3 regions of the Blastococcus sp. SYSU DS0619 genome follow, and region 2 is predicted to be linked to each of the others. Evidence: riboswitches for the same ligand, from Rfam matches in the RefSeq annotation. Region 2 holds a riboswitch; each other region holds the start of a gene.
The links. A riboswitch is a leader RNA that binds a small molecule or an ion and turns the genes downstream of it on or off. The one in region 2 is predicted to bind cyclic di-AMP.
Positions count from the first base shown of each region.

Region 1: it holds a riboswitch for cyclic di-AMP, as region 2 does, so the genes downstream of both, ACI79T_RS09020 (C40 family peptidase) here and ACI79T_RS18350 (aggregation-promoting factor C-terminal-like domain-containing protein) in region 2, are expected to answer to the same signal.
Region 3: it holds a riboswitch for cyclic di-AMP, as region 2 does, so the genes downstream of both, ACI79T_RS09815 (murein hydrolase activator EnvC family protein) here and ACI79T_RS18350 (aggregation-promoting factor C-terminal-like domain-containing protein) in region 2, are expected to answer to the same signal.

Region 1 covers NZ_JBJHAM010000005.1:103,682-109,192, reverse strand. Annotated here, with positions in the region: gene ACI79T_RS09025 (carboxyl transferase domain-containing protein) at 1-1,694, opposite strand, end outside; cyclic di-AMP (ydaO/yuaA leader) riboswitch at 2,035-2,193, shown strand; gene ACI79T_RS09020 (C40 family peptidase) at 2,209-2,736, shown strand; gene ACI79T_RS09015 (hemerythrin domain-containing protein) at 2,792-3,274, opposite strand; gene ACI79T_RS09010 (Rieske 2Fe-2S domain-containing protein) at 3,271-4,209, opposite strand; gene ACI79T_RS09005 (SMP-30/gluconolactonase/LRE family protein) at 4,320-5,222, shown strand; gene ACI79T_RS09000 (ScyD/ScyE family protein) at 5,297-5,511, opposite strand, start outside.
Region 2 covers NZ_JBJHAM010000022.1:29,536-35,046, reverse strand. Annotated here, with positions in the region: gene ACI79T_RS18365 (SDR family NAD(P)-dependent oxidoreductase) at 1-704, shown strand, start outside; gene ACI79T_RS18360 (GNAT family N-acetyltransferase) at 746-1,759, shown strand; gene ACI79T_RS18355 (class I SAM-dependent methyltransferase) at 1,822-2,478, shown strand; cyclic di-AMP (ydaO/yuaA leader) riboswitch at 2,608-2,754, shown strand; gene ACI79T_RS18350 (aggregation-promoting factor C-terminal-like domain-containing protein) at 2,942-3,781, shown strand; gene ACI79T_RS18345 (ArsR/SmtB family transcription factor) at 3,946-4,320, shown strand; gene ACI79T_RS18340 (cation diffusion facilitator family transporter) at 4,317-5,072, shown strand; gene ACI79T_RS18335 (glycoside hydrolase family 3 N-terminal domain-containing protein) at 5,118-5,511, opposite strand, start outside.
Region 3 covers NZ_JBJHAM010000005.1:266,966-272,476, forward strand. Annotated here, with positions in the region: gene ACI79T_RS09810 (TVP38/TMEM64 family protein) at 1-47, opposite strand, end outside; gene ACI79T_RS09815 (murein hydrolase activator EnvC family protein) at 94-1,326, opposite strand; cyclic di-AMP (ydaO/yuaA leader) riboswitch at 1,351-1,482, opposite strand; tRNA gene ACI79T_RS09820 (tRNA-Ile) at 1,643-1,719, shown strand; gene ACI79T_RS09825 (hypothetical protein) at 1,947-2,081, shown strand; gene ACI79T_RS09830 (VanZ family protein) at 2,109-2,606, shown strand; gene ACI79T_RS09835 (hypothetical protein) at 2,654-3,031, shown strand; gene ACI79T_RS09840 (SGNH/GDSL hydrolase family protein) at 3,084-3,746, opposite strand; gene ACI79T_RS09845 (hypothetical protein) at 3,854-4,315, shown strand; gene ACI79T_RS09850 (transcriptional regulator) at 4,305-4,670, shown strand; gene ACI79T_RS09855 (PGAP1-like alpha/beta domain-containing protein) at 4,747-5,511, opposite strand, start outside.

The sequences.
Region 1 (5,511 bases), on a different contig from region 2:
ATCTCGTGGCGGCGGCGGACCTCGGCGAGATCGGGCCGATCGGCGTCCAGGTCGAGCTCCGGGCGTAGCCCCTCCTCGCCGGGTGCGGCGTGCGCGACGTCGGCGAGCAGCTGGCCCTGGCGGACGGTCTCGCCGAGCCGCACCGCGACCCGCCGGACGGTGCCCCCGGCCGGCAGCGCGACGACGTGCTCCATCTTCATCGCCTCGAGGACGACCACGGTCCCCCCGGGCTCGACCGTGCCGCCGGGCCGGGCCTCGATGGCGACGACGGTCCCGGGGACCGGAGCGCGCAGCCCCTCCTGCCCGCCGGGTTCCCCGGTCGGCGCGGCGGCCGGCGCGAGGTCGGCGAGGTGGTCGTCGACGAACGTGGTGGTGGCCTCGGCGACCTCGGGGTGCGCGACCAGGGCCCGCAGGAAGGCCGTGTTGGTGGCGACGCCGCGCACCTCGACCTCGCCCAGGGCGCGGCGCAGGTGCGCCAGCGCCTCGGGGAGGCCGCCGTGCCGCGCGTGCACGACCACCTTGGCCAGCAGTGGGTCGTAGCGGGGGCTGACGTCGGTGCCCGCCCGGGCGGCGGTGTCGACGCGCACGCCGGGGCCACCAGGCAGGGTGAGCGAGTTGATGGTCCCGGCGGACGGGACGACGGCGCCGTCGGCGGTGAGCGTCTCGGCGCTGACCCGCGCCTGGACCGCGCACCCGGCGGCGCGGGGCGGGCCGTCGGCGAGCCCGAGGTCGGCGAGGGTCGCGCCGGCCGCGACGCGCAGCTGCAGCCGCACCAGGTCCAGGCCGAGCACCTCCTCGGTGACGGTGTGCTCCACCTGCAGGCGGGGGTTGCACTCGAGGAAGACGAAGCGCGCGGGGTCGCCGGCCGGCACGAGGAACTCGACGGTGGCCAGGCCGCGGAGGCCGACCTGCCGGGCGAGCGCGGCGGCGGCGTCGTGCAGCTGCTTCCGGACCGCGCCCGGCAGGTTCGGCGCCGGCGCGATCTCGACGACCTTCTGCCGGCGGCGCTGCAGCGAGCAGTCGCGGTCGCCGAGGACGACGACGTCCGCGTCCGCGTCGCCGAGCACCTGCACCTCGATGTGCCGGGCGTCCTCGACCAGCTCCTCGGCGAGCAGCGCGTCGGCGCCGAAGGCGACCCGGGCCTCGTCGGCCACCGCGGCGAACGCGGCGGCGACGTCGTCGCCCCGGCGGAGGATGCGGGTGGCCCGCCCTCCCCCGCCGAACCGCGCTTTCAGCATCACCGCGCCGGTGGCATCGAGCAGGTCGACGACCTGGCCGGTCGTGGCGTCGGTGGTGCCCCGCGGGACCGGGACGCCGGCGGCCTCGGCGGCCGAGCGGGCGAGCACCTTGTCCCCGAGCGTCTCCAGGACGGGGGCGCCGGGGCCGACGACGGTCGGCGCACCGCCGTCGTCCCCGCATGCGCGCGGGAGCGCTGGGTCCTCGGAGAGGAAGCCGTAGCCGGGGTGGATCAGGTCGCAGCCGGCGGCGCGTGCGGCCTGCACGATCGCCGCGGCGTCGAGGTGGGCGGCGGGTCCGCTGCCGGGGAGGAAGTGCGTCTCGTCGGCGGCGGCGAGGTGGGGTGCGTCCGGCTCGTCGGAGGCCGTGACGGCGACCGACGTCAGCCCCTCGGCGGCCGCCGCGCGGGCGATGCGGACGGCGATCTCGCCGCGGTTGGCGATCAGCAGGCGGGCCACCCGGCGATGCTCGCACGCGCTCCGACGAGCTGTGGCGACGGTCACCGGGGCGGTCGCGAGCGGATCGGAGCGCACGCGATCGTGGACGGAGAGTCGAGGCATGCCGCGCGTCAGGAAGTAAGTGCGCGGTCGCGCTCCGTGCCGGCGGACGGAACCGGCCGGGATCGTGCGACGGGATCGGCCGTGGTCCGCTCGCGAGTCGCGTTCCCGACGGGGCGCCGTCGTCCTCCCGATCCGGCCCCGCCAGGCCCGTCCGGCCGCTTTGTGACCTTTCCGTGACATGCCTAGCGTCGTCGCCGGTCCGCCCGGGGCCGCGTCGTCACCACCACCGGTGACACCCGTGCGGACACCGCCGAACCAGGCGTCGGATCGCTCCGCCGCCCGGACCGGGGACCCACCGCAGCACTGGGGTGAAGCGTGACCGGCATGCCCGGGAGCGCCGGGCGAGTTCCCCGCCCGAACCCGTCAGCTAACCCGGTAGGCGGTTGTCGGAGAACAGGAGAAACCGTCGTCCATGACGACCACTCGCACGACCTCGGTCACCCGTCGCTCCCTCCGCGGGGCGGCGCTCGCGCTCGTCACCGGAGCGGGCATCGCCCTCTCCCCGCTCCCCGCCGTTGCTGATGTCGGCGGCGGTGGCACCTCCGGCGGCACCGTCACCGTGACGGTCGCCCCGGTCGTCGCACCGACGCACGCCGCCCAGGTGGCGGTCGACACCGCCCTCGCCCAGCAGGGCAAGCCCTACGTCTGGGGCGGCACCGGCCCCGGCGGCTACGACTGCTCGGGCCTCACCTGGTCGGCCTACCAGGCCGCGGGCCTGGAGATCCCCCGGACCTCGCGGGCGCAGTCGACGGCCGGGGTCTACGTGGACCGGGCCAACCTGCAGCCCGGCGACCTGATCTTCTTCTACGACCCGGTCGGCCACGTCGGCATGTACATCGGGGACGGGCTGATGGTGCACTCCTCGACCTACGGCCAGCCGGTGGCGGTCGTCCCGGTCGACTCGATGTGGGGCTACAACACCGCGCGCCGCATCGTCTGATCACTCCTGCGACGGTTCCCCCGGGTGTGCGCGCACGCCCGGGGGGACCGCGCGACTACACAGAGCGGAGGGTCGCCCGCTTCAGCCGGATGATCAGCCGCATCCCGCCGGACTCGGCCAACTCCTGCTGCCGCGCACGCAGCTGCTCCCCGAGCTGCTCGAGGCGCTCCTCCCCCAGCGCGTGCGACTGGGGGAACATCCGCTGCTCCTCCTCCATCGTGTGGTGGCGCACCGTGTTCTCCAGCATGCGCACCTCGGTGGTGAACTCCGGGTCGGTGACGTCCATGCGCATGACGGTCGCGACCTGGTCGTCGATCTGCCGGTGCTCGGCGTGCGCCAGGGCCAGCAGCGGGGAGACGTCGGGCACGGCCGGGTAGAACAGCTCGTCCTCGATCTGGGCGTGGATCTCGATCTCCCGGAGGAAGCGGTCGCGGAGCTCCTCCCGCCGGCCGGTCTCCGCCGCGGACGTCTCCGCCAGCTCGCGGAGCAGCCCGCGCAGCACGTCGTGGTGGGCGATCAGGACCTCGTCGGCCTTCATCGGGATGCCTCCTCGGCGGTGGTGATCGCGGTGGGGCTGCGCCAGCGGGCCCGCCGCCGCACCGCCACCGCGCCGTCGGTGATGCGGGTGTCGTAGCAGGGCAGCGGAGCCGTGGAGGGGCCCTGCGCCGGCTCGCCGGTGTCGAGGTCGAAGCGCGAGCCGTGCCACGGGCAGACCAGCTCGTCCCGGTGCAGCCAGCCCTCCGCCAGGGGGCCACCCAGGTGCGGGCACCGCCCGCCGACCGCGCGGACCGCGCCGCCGGTGCGGATCAGCGCCACCGGCACGCCGTCGATGTCGACGCCGACCGGCTCGCCGTCAGGCAGGTCGGCCAGCCGGGCGACCTCGGTGAAGGTCCGGGGCGAGCGGCCGGCCGCGGAGTGGTCGACGCCGAGCCGGTGCCGGTAGGACAGCACGCCGCCGAGGTAGCCGCCGGCGACGACGACGGCGAGACCGGCGGCGGCGGTCACCCGGGCCCGCACCGCGCGGCCCCGTCCCCGGTCGGCGAACGACCACGCGTAGAGCGCCAGCGCGGTGCTGTTGAGGGCGGCGTGCACGAGGCCGACCCGGCGGGCCTCGTCGTGGGCGTGCTGCCAGTCGGTCATCCCGCTCGCGGCGGCGCCCACCGCACCCGCGATGCCGAACCCGACGACGGTGCGCGCCGCCGCACCGGTACCCGGGCCGCCGCGGCCGGTCGCGTCGAGGCCGTCGAGCAGGGCCGCCGCGCTCCAGGACCCGATCGGCACGGTGACGAGGAAGGGGTGCAGGGGGTGGCCGAGCCAGACGCCGTGCAGCAGGTCCTGCAGTGGGCGGGCGTACCGGCCGGCCAGCAGGAAGGTCAGCGAGATCCCGTGCTCGACCTGGTAGCTGGGCGCATCGAGCAGCTGCCACCGCTCTGCGCGGTTCACCGCCCGCTCGAGCAGTTCGCGGATGCTCACCGGTGCGCGCCTGAGGTTGCCATGCCCGAAGCCCTGCCCACCCCGGGACGGGGGAAAACAGGAGGTGGCGGGCTCGTGCCCGGGGCCGGGTGGTCGTAGCGTCCGACGGCATGGCGGATCGAGAGTTCCGGACGGTGCTGGAGGGCGGCTCCTACTTCGAGGGACCGCGGTGGCGCGACGGGCACTGGTGGGTGTCGGACTTCTACCGGCACACCGTGAGCCGGGTGGCGGCCGAGGGCGGCCCGGAGACCGTCGTCCTCGGGGTGGAGAACCAGCCGTCGGGGCTGGGCTGGCTGCCCGACGGCTCGCTGCTCGTGGTGTCGATGAAGGACCACCGGCTGCTGCGGGTCACCGACGGCGAGGTGGCCACGCACGCCGACCTCTCCGACGTCTGCACCGGCCTGCTCAACGACATGGTGGTCGACGCGTCCGGCCGGGCGTTCGTGGGCGACTTCGGCTTCGACCTGATGGGCGGCGGGGCGCCGGCCCCGGCGTCGCTCAAGCGGGTCGACCCGGACGGCACGGTCACCGTGGTCGCCGAAGGGCTGCGCTTCCCCAACGGCTCGGTGATCACCCCGGACGGCGCGACGCTGATCGTCGGCGAGACGTGGGGCAACCGCTTCTCCGCCTTCGCCATCGGCGCGGACGGCTCGCTGGGCGAGCGGCGGGTGTGGGCGTCGCTCGGCGCGGAGCCGGTGGGCGACTCGGTCGAGGAGCTGATGGGGCAGGTCGTCGTCGCGCCGGACGGCTGCACGATGGACGCCGACGGGCACGTCTGGGTCGCCGACGGGTTCGGCTCGCGGGTGCTGCGGATCGCGCCCGGCGGGACGATCGTCGGGGAGATCGCCGCGCCCGACGGGATGGGCGTCTTCGCCTGCGCGCTCGGTGGCGAGGACGGCCGCACGCTGCTGATGTGCTGCGCGCCGGACTTCTACGAGCACACGCGAGCGCCGGTGCGCGAGGCGGTGCTGGTGTCGACGCAGGTTGCCGTCCCGCACGCCGGCCTGCCCTGACCGCACGCGGGAACGGCGATGGCGGCCGGGAGGCGCGAGCCTCCCGACCGCCATCACCGTCTGCGGTGCAGGGATCAGGGAGCGGCCGTCATGAAGGCGCTGGGCGCGATCCGCTGGATCTCACCGGCCGAGGGCATGCCCAGGAACGCGGCGATGCTCCACGCCGAGGCGTACAGGTCGCCGCCCTCGATCTCCAGGCCGGTCGGCATGGTCACGTCCGCGGTGGCACGCGAGCCGTCCCGGGCGATCCGGGTGAGCTCACCGACCGTGGACGGGTCGAAGTCCGCCG
Region 2 (5,511 bases):
CGGCGGTGGCCGGGCGGATCCGCGCCGACCACCCGGGGCTGCGGGTCGCCACCCACGTCGTCGACCTCGCCGACGACGCGGCGACCGCCCGGGTGGCCGAGGCCCTGGTGGCCGAGCACCCGGAGACGACGCTGCTGGTCAACAACGCGGGCGTGGCGCTCGGCGGGCGCTTCGACCAGGTCACCCTCGAGGAGTTCGAGTGGGTGATGGCGATCAACGTGCGCGCCGTCGTCCGGCTCACGCACACCCTGCTGCCGGTGCTCAAGACGCACGCCGGTGCGCACGTGGTCAACGTGTCCAGCGTCTTCGGCATCTTCGCCCCGGCCGGTCAGGCCGCCTACGCGGCCAGCAAGTTCGCCGTGCGGGGGTTCAGCGAGGCGCTGCGGCACGAGCTGGCCGAGGACGGCATCGGCGTCACCGTGGTGCACCCCGGCGGCATCCGGACGCGGATCGCCGAGACCGCCCGGACCGGCTCGGGCGTCTCGCCGGCGGAGTACGAGGAGGGGCGCAAGCAGTTCGCCAAGCTGCTCCGGATGCCGCCGGAGGACGCCGCCGCGCAGATCGTCGCCGCCATCGAGCGACGCCGTCCGCGGCTGCTCATCGGCTGGACCGCGAAGGTCCCCGACGTGCTGGTGCGGCTGCTGCCGGGGACCTACTGGCGGCTGATCGCCCGCCGGGCGGCGCCGGCGAAGCCTCCGGGCTGACCGCCGGAAATCCGCTTGCGGCGGGCGGTAGAACTCCGGAGGTGAGCGCCGCCACCTGCCGCATCGTCGACCTCGGACCCGAGGACGACCTGTTCCCGGCGTGGTGCGAGGTCTGGGCGGCGACCCAGCGGGCCGACCGGCCCGAGGACCCGCCGCGCCCGGCGCGGGACCACGTCGCGCTGGGCCGCGAGCTGGTGGGGCCGGGCGGCTCCCGCGGCGGCGCGCACCGCGCAGCCGTGGTCGACGGCGCCGTCGTCGGGGCGCTCCGCGTGATCCTCCCGAGCAGGGACAACCCGACCGTCGCGATCCTCGACGTCGCGGTGCACCCCGGCTCCCGCCGTCGCGGGCTGGGCAGCGCGCTGCTGGCGTCCGGCCGGGCGCTCGCCGCGGACCACGGACGCACCGTCCTGATCGCCGAGGTCGACGAGCCGTCTCCGGGAACGCCGGGACGCGTGTTCGCCGAGGCGCACGGCTGGGCCTGCGATCTGGTCGAGACCCGGCGCGACCTCCTGCTGCCGCCCGACGAGCAGCGGCTCGCGGCGCTGGAGGCCGGGGCGGTGGAGGCCGGCCGCGGGTACGAGGTCGTGACCTGGCGCGACCGGACCCCGGACGCGCTGCTCGACGACCGGGCGCTGCTGGAGCGGCGGATGACGACCGACGCCCCGCACGGCGACCTGCCGGTCGAGGAGGAGCAGTGGGACGGCGTGCGGATCCGCGAGTACGAGCGGTCGCACGTCGCCCGGGGGCGTGCGGTGCTCTCCGCCGGGGCGGTGACCCGGGACGGCCGGCTGATCGCATTCACGGACCTGCAGATCCCGCTGGCGCAGCCCGCGCGCGCCTCGCAGGGCGGGACGCTGGTCCTCCGCGAGCACCGCGGGCACCGGCTCGGCGCCCGGGTGAAGGCGGCCGTGCTGCGGGACCTGGCGGAGGCGTTCCCCGAGGTGCGCCGGATCAGCACCTACAACTCCGAGCGCAACACCCCCATGGTGGCGGTCAACGAGGCGCTCGGGTTCCGTCCCGCCGGCCGGCTGTCCTCCTGGTCGGCCCGGCTCTGAGCAGTCCGGCTCCGAGCAGCCCGGCCCGCGCCGCCGCAGTCCCGGTGCGGTTGACTGCCGGGGTGGACCATCCCGTTCCCGCGGAGTTCGTCCGCGCCCACACCCGCCCGGTGCGGCCCGACCTGGTGCCCGAGGTCGAGCTGCTGGTCGCCGCCGACGTCGTCGCCCTCTGGGAGGCGATGCAGACCGAGCACGGGCGCACCTCCACCGAACCGCCGTTCTGGGCGGCGGCCTGGCCGGGCGGCCAGGCGCTCGCGCGCTACGTGCTCGACCACCCGGAGCTGGTGGCCGGGCGCGCGGTGCTCGACCTGGGCGCCGGCAGCGGCCTGGTGTCCGTGGCGGCGGTGCGCGCCGGGGCGAGCTCCGTGCTCGCCAGCGACGTCGACCCGTACGCGCTCACCGCCGTGACCGTGAACGCCGAGCGGAACGGGGCACCGGGGATCACGCCGGTGGGCGACGTGCTGGGGGACGGGCCGCCGGACGTGGCGGTGATCCTCGCCGGGGACGTCTGCTACGACCGCGAGATGACCGACCGGGTGCTGCCCTTCCTCGAGGCCGCCCGCGCCCGCGGGGTCGAGGTGCTGGTCGGGGACCCCGGCCGCGTCTACCTGCCGGAGGACCGGCTGACCGCGCTGGCGGTGTACGACGTCCCCGACACCGAGCCGTCGCCCACGCAGCCCACGGCGGTGCGCCGGACGACCGTCTGGCAGCTGCCCTGAGCTCCGCGAGACGACTTCCACACGGTAGTTCCCCCAGAGGGATTGTCACGAACGAATAACGGTGGTTACCGTGGGCCAGCCCGGCCGGTCGTTCTCTCCCCATCCGGGGAGGTCCGCCGGGCGCCGCCGAGTCGCCCGCTGCCATCGCGCCGCGGGTGAGCCGGGGACCCACCGCAGCACTGGGGTGAATCGCGCGCCGAGCACGTCGGCGCGGGTAGGGCGACTTCCACGCCCGAATCCGTCAGCTAACTCGGTAGGCGGCACGACGGAAGAAACGGAGAGCCGCCGCATGGCGAGCCTGCGGGCCCACCTTGCACGGAACCGCAGCCGGTACGGAGCCTCGCGCGCGCCTTCCCCGCGCTGAGCGCCCGGGCGTCCCGCCCTGCACCCGCTGCCACTCGACCACCCCTGCAGCTGTCCGCCGCGGACCCGCTGTGCCCTGCCCCTGGAGCAGTCCCACCCCATGAACCTTCGCGCCACCTCGATCACCCGCGCCCTGCGCCCCACGTCCGTCCGTCGCCCGGCGCTCCTGCTGGCGGTCGTCGCCGCCGGTGCCCTGGTCGTCAACGTCGTCGTCGCCAACGAGCCCGAGGCCCACGCCAAGGCGCAGCCGGTCTCGGTCAGCGTCGCCGCCCAGCTGGGCATCCCCGCCGAGGCGCCGCCGGCCGACGCCGTCGAGTCGGCCGTCGACTCCCTCGCCCCGCTCGCGGCCAGCCGCAGCGAGCGCGTGGCCGAGCAGGCCGCGGCCGCCGAGGCCCGGGCTGCCGCCGAGCAGGCCGAGCTCGACCGCCGTGCCGCCGAGGAGGCCGCCCGCATCGAGGCGGAGGAGGCCGCCCGCCGTGCCGCCGAGGAGGCGGCCCGCGCCGAGGCCGCCCGTATCGAGGCCGCCCGCGTCGAGGCCGCCCGCGCCGCCGAGGCGCAGGCCGCGGCCGCCGCCCCCCGTCGGACCACCAGCGCCCCGGCCGCCCCCGCCGCTCCGGCGGCCCCCGCGCCGGCCGCAGCCGCCGCACCGGCCGGGTCGTTCAAGGGGTACGCGATGCAGAAGGTGGGTGGCTCCGGCAGCGAGTTCACCTGCCTGGAGAACCTGTGGGGCAAGGAGAGCGGCTGGAACCCCAACGCGCAGAACCCCCGCAGCACCGCCTACGGCATCGCCCAGTTCCTCGACTCGACGTGGGCCGGGACGGGCATCGCCAAGACCTCCGACGGCTACCGGCAGATCGACGCCGGGCTGATCTACATCAACAACCGCTACGGCTCGCCGTGCGGCGCCTGGAGCCACTCCCAGTCGACCGGCTGGTACTGAGGCCGCACCGGGTGGACGACCCGGTGCGCCGCTAGCGCTCAGCAGGACGGACGAGGCCCCACCCGTGCAGGGTGGGGCCTCGTCCGTTCGGCGTCCGCCCGGTGCACTCGACGGCGTCGCATACCCCACGGGCGGCTGGCCGGCGATAGCATCGCTGCGTGACGATGACATCGAGCGCGAACGCGACTGCCGACGTCCCGGTCAGCGAGGTGGCGGCCCTGTCCGCGGCGGCGTGCATGTTCCGCAGTCTCGGCGACCCGGCGCGGCTGGCGATCCTGCGCCACCTCGTGCTCGGCGAGCACAAGGTCGTGGACCTGACCGACCACCTCGGACTGGCCCAGTCCACCGTGTCCGCGCACCTTGCCTGCCTGCGCGACTGCGGCCTGATCGCCTCCCGGCCACAGGGCAGGGCGTCGATGTGGTCGCTGTCCACCGCACCCGAACTGCTCGACCTGCTGGGTGCGGCCGAGCGGCTGCTGGCCGCTACCGGCGACGCCGTCTCCCTGTGCCCCACCTACGGAGAGGCCGCGGAGCAGTGAGCACGGTCCACGCGCGGCCCAGCGCCGAGGAGGCCAGGCATCTCGGACGCCGGGCGCAACTGCTGGCCGGGGCGTCGGTCACCTACAACGTGATCGAGGCGGTCATCGCCGTCAGCGCCGGCATCGCCGCCGGATCGGTCGCGCTGATCGGCTTCGGCCTGGACTCCGTCGTCGAGGTCTCCAGCGGCCTGATCATCCTGTGGCAGTTCCGCCACCGGCTCCCCGAGTCGCGGGAGCGACAGGCGCTCCGGCTGATGGCGCTCTCGTTCTTCGCCCTCGCCGGCTACGTGACGTTCGAGTCGATCCGCGCCCTGCTCTTCGGCGGGGACCCCGACGCATCGCCGGTCGGTATCGGCCTGGCGGCCGCGTCGCTGGTCATCATGCCCTTCCTGTCCTGGGCGCAGCGCCGCACCGGCCGCGCGCTCGGCTCCCAGGCGGTCGTCGCCGACTCCACGCAGACGCTGCTGTGCACCTACCTGTCCGCCGTGCTGCTGGTCGGGCTGGTCCTCAACGCGACCCTGGGCTGGGGCTGGGCCGACCCGATCGCCGGACTGGTCATCGCCGCCGTCGCCTTCCGCGAAGGCCTCGAGGCGTGGCGCGGGGAAGCCTGTGGCTGCGGTCCGGTGGTCCCGGGCGGGTCCGACGGAGACACCTGCGGGTGCGGCGACGGTTGCACCGACGCCTGCTGCACGCCGTCCAACGCCGTGCCCGCTCCCCAGACCGTCCAGATCACCGCCCGCCAGCAGGACTGACGCGCCGTCCCGCCGGCCGGGCGCGACCGGGACCAGCACGTGCCGTCAGCCGAGGAGGCCGGCCTCGGCCTTGGCGGTCAGGGCGGTGCGGACGGCGGCGTCGACCGTGGCGGCGAAGGCCGGGTCGACGTCCGCCCGGGCCAGGACGGCGTCGACCATCTCGGGCACCAGCGTGCCGTCGACGCTGAGCACCAGGGTGCCGCCGGCCGCCAGGAAGCGCACCGCGCGCTCGCCCGGGGCGATGTCGCGCATGGCGGCGGCGTTCGCGACGTCGTCGGTGATGACCACGCCGTCGAAGCCCAGCTCCCCGCGGAGCAGGTCGGTGACGACGGCGCGGGAGAAGACGGCCTGGCTGTCCGGGTCGATGCGCGGGTAGGTCGCCGAGGAGACCATCACGAACGGGTCGGCCGAGGTGTGGGCCAGGGCCGCGGCGAAGGCG
Region 3 (5,511 bases), on a different contig from region 2:
AGGAGCCCGGCGCGCAGCCAGGTGCCCTCCCCCGCCGCCGGTCGCACGCCGCCATCCTGGACGACGGCGCGCGACCTATGCGGCGGCGCCGGATCAGCCGCAGCTGCCGCCGAGGGAGATCCCGCGCTGGGCGAGCCACGGCACCGGGTTGGTGCGGTCGGCGTACAGGCCGCCCTTGTGCACCTCGAAGTGCAGGTGCGGCCCGGTGGACTGGCCGCGGTTGCCGACCTCGGCGATCTGCTGACCGCCTTCGACGACCTGGCCCGGCGACACGAAGAACTGGTTGACGTGCCCGTAGACGGTGATCGCGCCGTCGTGGTGCTGGATGGCGACCGCGAGCCCGAACCCGCTGGCCGGCCCCGCCTGCAGCACGACGCCGGGCTCCGGCGTGAAGATCGGGGTGCCGATCGGCGCCGCGATGTCCACACCGAGGTGCATGGTCCCCCAGCGGGCGCCGTAGCAGGAGGTGACCCGGCCCTGGGTCAGCGCAGTGGCGCCGCCCGTCGCGGCGACCGCCCCGACGGCCTGCTCGGCGGCCTGCTCGGCGGCCTGCAGCTGGTTCCAGGTGTTCGCCGGCTCGGGGGTGCCCTGCATGCTCAGCATGCGGATCTCCGCCTCGCGCAACTGCTCGTCGAGGGCTGCCTTCTCCGCGCTGAGCGCGTCGAACTCCGCCTGCGCCTCGGCGAGGAGCGCGTCGGTGGCCACCTGGGCCTCCTGGGCGGTGCGGGCGGCTGCGTCGCGCTCGGCGACGGCGGTCTTCGCCTCCTGGTCCAGCCGCGCCTCGCGCGCCTCGACGACCCGCAGCTCCTCGAGCACCTCGGCCCGGTCCTTGCCGAGGATCTCGAGGGTGGCGGCCTGCTGCAGCAGCTCCCCCGGGCCCTCGGCGTGCAGCACCATCTCCACCTCGCTGAACGTCTCGTCGCCACCACCCATGTAGGCCTCCCGGCCGAGGGTCGCGACGTCGTCCTGGGTGCGCCCGAGGGCTTCGCGGACGGCGGCCAGCTCGACGGCGATGGCGTCGGCGTGCTGCTGGGCGGTCGCCAGCTCCGCCTCGGCCTGGAGCACGGCGCCGCTGGCCTCCTCGGCGCGGAGCGTCATCTGCTCCAGCCGGTCCTCGGCGTCGGTGATCCGCTGCTCGAGGGAGGCGACCTCCTGGGCCACGCGGTCGTGTTCGCTCTTCGCGTCGCCGGGTGCGGCCGTCGCGGCCGTCGTCCCCAGCAGGGACAGGGCCAGCAGAGCGGTCAGGGCGGTGGCCGCCCGCCCGATCCGGCGAAGGCCCCCGCGGGTGGGCACGGTGGGGTGGTGCTGGTGGTGCGAGGTCGCCAAGGCGACTGTCTCCGTTCCTCGGTCCGCCTACCAGGTCAGCTGACGGGTTCGGGCCGGAACTTGCCCTACCCCCCTGCCCGTGGAGGCGCAGGCGGGATTCACCCCAGAGAACATGGGTCCCCGGTCCATCCGGCCAGCTGGCCGCACGGTTCGGCGGGGCCCGCCCGAGCTCCCGGGTTCGGGAGCGGCATCGGGTGGGCCGCGGGAGACGGTACAAGCGAATCGGCCAGATGTCACAGGGCGGTAACGAGACGCCCCTCCAGACACGGGCGCGTCCGCGCGGCGTGTCGCCGTCATCTGGCAGGCTGTCAGCACCGGGGCGGTAGCTCAGCCGGTCAGAGCATGGGACTCATAATCCCTGGGTCGTGGGTTCGAGCCCCACCCGCCCCACCACGGTGACCAGCGGGTTCAGCTCCACGGCCGGGTTCTCCCGGACCGCCGGCACTCCCACTGCACGTCCCGCGGTTGCCGACGCCCTCCGTCTCGAGGGGCTCGTGTGGTCGGTTCAACAGTGCTTACCGCTCCAGGCGCGATCCACACCCGGCGCATCGACATCACCCGCGATTACAGAGTGTGGCGAGTCGCTTGCGCTACGGCGTCAGACGGGGCAGCCTGACGACATGGCCGAACGGTTCTTCCGCTGGTGGCGGATGCGCTGCGCCCGCCGATGGGCCGCCCAGCACCAGTTCTCCGCGCGCCCTGCGGACGTCGCCCGACCCGTGGAGGACGGGAGCCGGCCGAGCGTCGCGGCCTGAACCGCCGGCGCCCTACGGTGGGCCCCGATGATCACCGACGTCCTGCTGGAGCACTCGGCGCTCGTGCCGGTGACGCTGGCCACCATCGCTCTGGGCTGCGTCGTCGTCGGCTACGCGGCGGTGCGCAGCCGGCGGTCCGGACGCCGGATCCTGTGGACGCTGACGGCCCTCTCCGCGCTCCCGGTCCTCGCACTGACCTTGACCCCGTCCGCGAAGGGGCAGCTCGACCAGGTGGTCTGCACGGTGCAGTTCGCCCTGCCCTCGCTGACCCGCGTCGAGCTCCTGGCCAACGTGGCGCTGTCCCTCCCCGTGGTGTTCTTCGCCGCACTGGCCTCGCGGCGTCCGCTGCCGGTGCTGGCGGTGGGCTCGGTCACGTCGGCCGGCATCGAGGCCCTCCAGGCACTGGCGCCGGCCATCGGGCGCGCCTGTGACACGAACGACTGGGCGATGAACACCCTCGGCATGACCATCGGCGTCGCGCTGGCGGTCGGCACGACGCGGCTCGCCGCTGCCCGGGCGCGATAGCCCCCGGGCGATCCGTGCATCGCCCCGGACCGGGGTAGCCGGGAGCCATGACACCCGACGAGCTCGGCCCCGCCACTCCCCCGCCCCCGCCCCGGTTCGGACCGCTGCCCGCGCTCGTCGCGCTGGTGCGACTGCCCTGCGACCTCGTGGTCCTGCTGGACTACGCCGTCCGCCAGCTCCCCCCGCTCCTGCAGGACGTGCGCAGCACCGTGAACGGGGTCGCCCGGCTGGTGCGGCACGGCGAGGACGAGGGCGCCCTGCGCGAACTACTCGACGAGCTGGCCCGCGCGGCCCGGGCGGACAACGCCGGCGCGCTCGCGCACCTGCTGCGCTCGTCGGGCGACCTGTCGGCCGTGCGGGCCGAGCTCGAGCTGCTCCGCCTCCGGGCGGCCCGGGCCGGTAACACCGACGTGCTCGAGGAGTGACGCCGACGGTGCCGGGATGACCACCCGGCGCCGCGCGGCCCTCCGGGGTGCGTCAGTCCGCCGCGGCCGCTACCCGCCGGGCCAGTTCGCGGGCGCCCGCGGGCGACGGGTGGACCCCGTCCCGGGTCAGCGCGCGGTCGCCCAGCACAGCGGCGAAGTCCACCAGCTCGGCGCCCGCCTCGGCGGCCAGCCGGCGCACCGCGTCGTTGAGGTCCGTGGCGTCCGTGTCGTGCCAGGGCTGCACCGTCGCGAGCACCACGGTGCCCGCGGCGTCCCCGGCGAGCCGGACCGCCTCGCGCAGGTTCGCCACCGTCTCCTCCGTCGGCACCCCGAGGCGCAGGTCGTTGGTGCCGGCCTGGACGACCAGGACGTCGGCCTCCGGCGCGTCCGCCGCGAGGCGGTCGAGGATCTCCGCCGACGTCTCCCCCGGGACGGCCGCGTTCCCGGCGTCGGTGAACCGGTCGGAGCAGACGAGGTGGGAGTACCAGGAGCGACGGCCGTGGAAGCCGAACCGGGGCTCGCTGTCCCCGTGACTGATCGAGTCCCCGTAGACCGCCAGGGAGCGGTCCCCGTCGTCGCCCGCCCACGTGACGCACTCCGCGTGGACCGCACCCCGGACGAAGGCCCTCGTCGGGCTGCCCGGGACCAGGACCGACAGGGCGGCGACGAGCACGACGACTCCCGCGGCGACCACGACCGTCCGCCTCCGCGCCATGGCGCCCGACGCTACTGGCCCGCGCCGCGCCGCCGACTCCGGCCGCCGGAACTTGACATGCCGATGCGGCAAGTCTTTTACTTGCCTCCATGGAAAGCGATTCGCCCGTGACCCCGCGTCCCGGCCGTCCCTCCACCGCCGACGCGCGCGCAGCGCTGCAGACGCTCGAGGACGATCGGGCGGTCCTCGCCGACCGGCTCGCCGCCCCGCGCTGGCTGCACCCGGTCTTCGCGCTGCTCGCGGCCGGCTACGTGGCCACGCCCGCCGTCCCGTCGGACGGCGCCCGCGCGAACGCGACCGGCGTGCTCATCGCCGCCGGCGTCCTCCTCGTCCTGGCCTACCGGCGCCTCTGCGGCGTCCGCGTCTCCCGCATCGGCGCCCCCGGCGCCGCCGTCCTCGGCGGAGCGCTCGTCGGGGTCCTCCTGCTGCTCAGCGTCTCCTACGCCCTGGTGTCGTCGGTGAGCGCCTGGTTGGTCCTCGCCCCGGCAGCCGCGGGCTTCGCCCTGGTGCTGGCGCTGGGCAGGCTCTTCGACCGCCTCTTCCGGGAGAACCTGCGCCGTGGCCGTTGAACCGGCTTTCGACGAGACCATCCACGCCCCGGTCCGCCTGCGCGTCTGCGGCCTCCTCCGCCACGTCGACCGGATCGACTTCGCGGTGCTCCGCGACAGCCTGGGCATCAGCGACACGGCCCTCTCCAAGCACCTCAAGGTGCTCGCGGACGCCGGATACGTGGCGGTGACGAAGAGCGCCTCCCCCACCCGGACTGACGCGCGTCGACTCACCCTGGTCGAGCAGACGACGGCGGGCCGGCGGGCGTTCGACGCGCACATGGCGGAGCTCCGGCGCATTGCGGTCGGGCCGGTTCCCGAGCCGGCTGGCCCGGAGAGCCCGGCAGCCCCGGACCCGACCGCCGTCCCGGGATGAGCACGACCGCGGGCGGGCCCCCACCCCGCCCCGGCCACAGCGGCGGCCGCTCGGTCACGGGAGCAGCCGCACCGGGTCACCTGCGGCCGAGTTCGTAGACGTGCGCGACCACCGTCGCCTGCTCACCCGGCCGGACGAGGAACGGTGCGGCGGCGGCCCGGAAGGCGGCCAGCGACGGCTCGTCGGCGGCGTCGACGGCGCGGGCGGCGGGCCGGTACGCCGACCCGATGCCGTGGTTGTCCCCGATGCTGCCGTGCTGGCCCGCGAAGGTGACCGTGGTGACGTTCGGGCTGTCGTCGTTGGCCCGGCTGTCGAGCTGCGGGACGACGTCGTGCACGTTCTCGAGCGCCAGCACCTGCACCGACGGCGGCACCTCGGCGCGCGCGATCGGTGAGCCGGCGGTGACCACGCTGCGCACGTCGAAGTCGAAGTCCGCGGTGCCGGCGTCGGCGGCCGCCTGTGCGGCGACCATGCCGCCCTGGCTGTGGCCCACGAGCATCACCGGGTCCGCGGGCCCGGCCCCCGCCCGCCGGAGCGCCTCCGCGATCGCCCGCTGGCGGGTGGTGGCCTCACCGCCCAGCACCCGGACGTTGGTGCCCAGGTCGTGGGTCTCCGGGTTGACCGGCCCGAAGGGGGCGTTCCAGTCGGCGGTGCCCGGGATGTCCACGACGTAGGCGGTGCTGCCGTCCGCGTGGGTGACCACCCGGACGGCGATCGTGTCCCGTCCCGCGCCGGAGCGCAGCGCACGGGCCTCCAGGGACGCCAGCAGGTCGTCGATCCCCCGCGGCGGCACGACCCCGGGACCGAAGGCCTCGTCGGGCAGCGGCGTGACCACCGGGCT